One region of the Nostoc sp. ChiVER01 genome, then DNA from elsewhere that is predicted to be linked to it. Evidence: riboswitches for the same ligand, from Rfam matches in the RefSeq annotation. Region 1 holds a riboswitch; the other holds the start of a gene.
What was found. Region 1 has a riboswitch for cobalamin ahead of cobG (precorrin-3B synthase). Riboswitches for the same ligand answer to the same signal wherever they lie in the genome.
Positions count from the first base shown of each region.

Region 2: another riboswitch for cobalamin. It lies ahead of RMY00_RS09945 (DUF1636 family protein); the one in region 1 lies ahead of cobG (precorrin-3B synthase).

Region 1 covers NZ_JAVRBS010000020.1:98,683-101,086, reverse strand. The annotation lists gene RMY00_RS23850 (XisI protein) at 123-458, opposite strand; gene RMY00_RS23845 (XisH family protein) at 446-862, opposite strand; cobalamin riboswitch at 1,025-1,149, shown strand; gene cobG (precorrin-3B synthase) at 1,127-2,404, shown strand, end outside.
Region 2 covers NZ_JAVRBS010000005.1:335,723-338,126, reverse strand. The annotation lists gene RMY00_RS09950 (cobalt-precorrin-6A reductase) at 1-614, opposite strand, end outside; gene RMY00_RS09945 (DUF1636 family protein) at 617-1,033, opposite strand; cobalamin riboswitch at 1,055-1,219, opposite strand; tRNA gene RMY00_RS09940 (tRNA-Val) at 1,320-1,393, shown strand; gene RMY00_RS09935 (hypothetical protein) at 2,217-2,404, opposite strand, start outside.

The DNA of each region.
Region 1 (2,404 bases):
CCGCAGGCATCGCTAAAGGCTCAGATTCTCCACTTCTGTTAAAAGTTTAGGATTTTTGGCACATCCTACAATAAGTATTGGGATATTCTATACTTGAAATTCCTCCCAATGACATAGCTTTTTTAACCCACACCAAACCCCGTGTATTGCCTTACTAATGGTTCATGAAATGCCAAAACAATATCTTCCTTTGGGATTCCTAACTTTACTAAGTCATTGGCAATACCAATCTCGGTACCGTCGTATTGTATCCAAATCTTCTCATCTTTGATATCGAGATGCAAAACACACCCATATTGCCGTCGTCGCCTCTTCCAGCCTACGTACACTAATTGATAGTGATCGTTAATAGAATCAAAAATAACTTGTTTTTCTATTTCACTCTTTGACGAACCTCGACTAGCATAAGCTGTCAGTAATTGTTGAATATAAGCTCGATATTGTTCTAATTTTTCCATCCTACAATCACCTCATTCACAGGATCGTAAACGATTAGCTTTAGTTGAGAGCGTTGAATAACAATTTGAATGAATTGCAATGCAAAGAAGCTGCTATAAGTTCCTAAAGGAACAGCTAAGTATAAAACTCGTTCTGGTTCTTGAATCTCTAGAGCAATTTTATAATTGAAACATTGACCTAATGCTGTATGAAATTCGTAAATATTTGATGCACCAAGAAAACTTTTAATCTCAACCGCTATTTTCTCTCCGGCTCTCTCAGCTGCTAATATCGGTTCTGCACCCAAATCAATGTACATTTCAACCCCACCGACTTCAATTTCTAGAGGATCATCTGTAATCACCCAACCTTCTTTTTCTAGTCCTTTTCTAACAGCATTATGAAAAATATCTCTTGCAGCCATTCAAATATAACTTTCTTAAATATGTAGATGAATGAAGTGCGGCTTCCCGCAGGGGATTACGAATTGGTATTGCTTTTAAATATAGCACTGGATATAAAAAGTCAAAGCCCTTGCGATTGATTGACTTTCCGCAATCCGTTAAAAATATGAAGCATTAAATTTTCTAACTACCTTCTCGTGCTAAATTATTAAAGCTTGGAGTTGGGAAACTCCGGTGAAATTCCGGGACTGTGCCGCAGCTGTGATGGGATCACCCAAGTCAGAATGCCAACTCTCAAGATGTCGTCAAGACACACTCACCGTCTACTCCCTGCGTTGCACGGGGAAGGAGTTCCAAGTTTGCTTTCTGGATTTGCCACTTGTCCTGGCTTGTTTTATGCTACACCCGCCGCCGATGGTATATTATCTCGCATTAGAATACCAGGTGGAATTATTAATAGTCAGCAGTGCCGTGCGATCGCAGATATAGCAGAACAGTACGGTGGCGGCTATGTAGATGTGACTAATCGAGCTAATCTACAAGTCCGCGAAATCCGCACGGGGATAAATGCTGAGGTTCTGAAACATTTACAGGATATGAGACTGGGTTCTCGCAATCCTGTTGTAGACCACATTCGTAATATTATGACCAGCCCGACTGCTGGTATCGACTCGCTAGAATTAATCGACACTCGCCCTTTTGTCCAAAGTTGGGATGATTATATTGCTGCACATCCGGCGCTTTCGGGACTGTCGGCAAAATTTAGCGTTTGCTTTGATGGTGGTGGGATAATTCGGGTGTGCGATCGCTTGAATGATATCCTATTTGCTGCTGTCTTAGTTGATGGTAATGTTTATTTTCGCCTTCATCTCAGTGTAGGCGCAAAGGGTCAACCGCCCAGCGATATGGGAATTTTGTTATCACCAGAGCAATGTTTACCCGTCTTGGGAGCTTTGGCAGAGGTCTATCTAGCTCATAGTAATACTACAAGTAAACGTCGGCTACGGCTATTAGAGTTATTAAATACTTTGGGTTGTGAAAATTATCTCCAGGAAGTTCAGCAGCGTTTACCTTTTTCTCTTTTATGCAGTGACCTAACCCCCAACTTATTAAGGAAGGAGGAGGAATTCTCTACTCTTGTGCAAGGAGAGGGAAAGTATCAGCATATTGGACTCCATCCCCAACGTCAGCAAGGCTTATTTTACATTGGTGTCGTCTTACCCCTTGGACGATTGGAGAGTAACCAAATGCGAGGTTTAGCAGATTTAGCAACGAAATACGGTAGCGGCACTCTTCGATTAACCCCCTGGCAAAATCTACTGTTAACTGATATTCCTCAGCAATGGGTTAGCGATGTCCAAACTGAAATTGCTTTCTTAGGATTAGATTCTTCAGCAACCAACATCAAGAGTGCATTAGTTGCCTGTTCTGGAAAAAAAGGTTGCGCCGCTTCTGCCACAGATACCAAAGATCATGCATTAGGATTAGCAGAATATCTTGAAACTCGCGTTACTCTGGATTGCCCAGTTAATATCCACTTTAGCGGTTGCGAAAAATCCTGC
Region 2 (2,404 bases), on a different contig from region 1:
GGCTTTGTTGCATCGCCACCGCTATTTTTACTTACTATGGTATCAATCTTGTTATGAATCAGGATTTGTCTTTCATTATTGAGGGTAAAGGGCCCGCGATCGCACAATATTACTCCCGGTGGCACTAAAGCATCATTGGTAGGAGGATCAATCATCCGCATCAGAAACCAAATTTTCTCGCAGTGAGCAAAGGCGGCGAGTTCTTGCCTGCCAACTGTTAAAAATACTCGCTGTGCCTGGTTTGCTAGAGATGCTGCGGCGGCTTCAACACTATTAACTTCAATCCAGCGATCGCCACTTGCTTTTTCCCAAGGTGGGCGTATTAACATCAGACGGGGTACTCCGACTTCAGTTGCAGCATCCGCCGCATTAAAAGAAATCTGAGTAGCAAAAGGATGAGTTGCATCAATTAATAAGTCGATTTGCATGACTCGCAAATAGCTAGCCAATCCAGGCACACCACCGAAGCCTCCAATCCGTAAATCGCCTAACGGTACTGATGGTTCCCGGGTGCGCCCAGCTAGAGACGTAATTGCCTCTAACCCTTGGATAGTCGAGACTTTGGCAGCTACTTCTGCGGCATCTCCTGTACCACCCAGAATCAAAACACGCATCATTAAGATAAAGGTGGAATTTTTGCCAAAATGCCCTTTTTCAGCGCTTCTGGACGCTCTGACCAAGGTAGTAAACCATTTGCTTTGGTATAGTATTGACTAGCACATTCTAGTACCGCAGATGCACTACCATCAACAGCTAAATCACCAAATAAATATGTTAATTTGCCTTTAGCAGCAAAGGCAACTACACAAGAACGATTACAAGCACTCATGCATTCAACTTCCTGAATTGGGAATTGATCTCGTAAGTCCCAATCTTGTGCAAGTTGCTGAAGTTGAGATAGAAGTTTTTCACCGCCACTTTCACCTAAGCGTTTTCCATCTTGCCAAACGCTAGCACAAGTTTTGCAAACAAATAAAGTATGATCAGCAACACCCAAGGGACTAGTCGGAGAAATATTTACAGTAGTAGTCATCTGTAACTCGCAGATATGTGGAACTGATAAATCTATTTCGGCGGGCATCCTGACTTACTCTATTTGGGATGCTAGATTACATCTCAAATGGGTTTACAGTTGCGGGACAGCGCCGGATTTGCACCGAACTTTCCCCGTTACCTCTGGTAGCTGCTCCCTACCAGAACCGAATAGCCTTATCGATCATACACCCTACTCGAATGGGACTTCGCTTATAAGATGGATTTACACCTTTATCTTGCTTAATCAAGAAAGTATGTGTTATTGTTGATAATTGTGTGGTTAAGGACGTATAGCTCAGTTGGTTAGAGCGCTACGTTGACATCGTAGAGGTCACTGGTTCGAATCCAGTTACGTCCATTTTTATACATTCATAAATTTAATGTCGCTGTGTGATTTTACCCATAACTTTGTCGCAACGGCAACTTTATGGTTGAAAACTACTACTGCAAACTTAATAGTCTGCTTAGGAAAATTACCCTGTGCTTTGCAATATATGTAGCACGGACTTTTTTATTTATATCTTAAATCTTAAGTATTCGGGCTTAGTCATTAAACCGCATTACAGCACCGCATTTTGGCATAGGGTGGCATATATTATACCAGATTATCTTGAGCGGAAGCAATGGTTAGCTGAGAATAGGGTAATTTATAACCTTTAGAAATATCTGAAATGATAGGAGCGATCGCATTTAAACAAAGTTGCAAGAACCTATCCCACTATTCTAAAAATCCCTACTTCTTTTCGTAAAATGTGCTTGAAAACCTTGATTTTTCGTTTTCAGTTCTCAATTAACTTAAGCTTTGTAGCACAAATATTATTAGTGGGATAGGTTCAAGAATGTTGAAACTAAATAACGTTGTATAATCAGAGGGTGCTGATTGTATAATGCCTAATTGCAAGTTTTGTCAAAGACGTGTTCTTTACCTGTTTTGTCCACTTAATTAACTGGCATCATTATATTAATTGCGATCGCCTTCTCTAAAGGAGGCGGTAAGCGCAGCTATGCTCAAAGGACTTTGCAAAATTGAGCGGAAGCTCAATCATTGTTGTTTTACTGCTCTAAATTAACTCTGCAAATCTACTCTATTCATTCTTCTTTAGAGATAAATATTCAAGGCTAATTTCTCCTTAAGGTATATAACTAAAGTCACAATTTTTACTAAATCTTCCTAGTCACTTCTATAAAATAGAATTGAGTCGCTCTAGACGTTGACGCTGTTTAAACCACTGCTGACAAACTTCTGTAGCCAAATACTTCTCTTCTGCTGTTAATAGCTCATCAGGTTTGCCAGAAGCCAATATTTTAGCTGCTTGTGCAGCCAAGTTGTAGTTCACACCGTGTTTAACTAATTGTGTGTGAAAAAAAT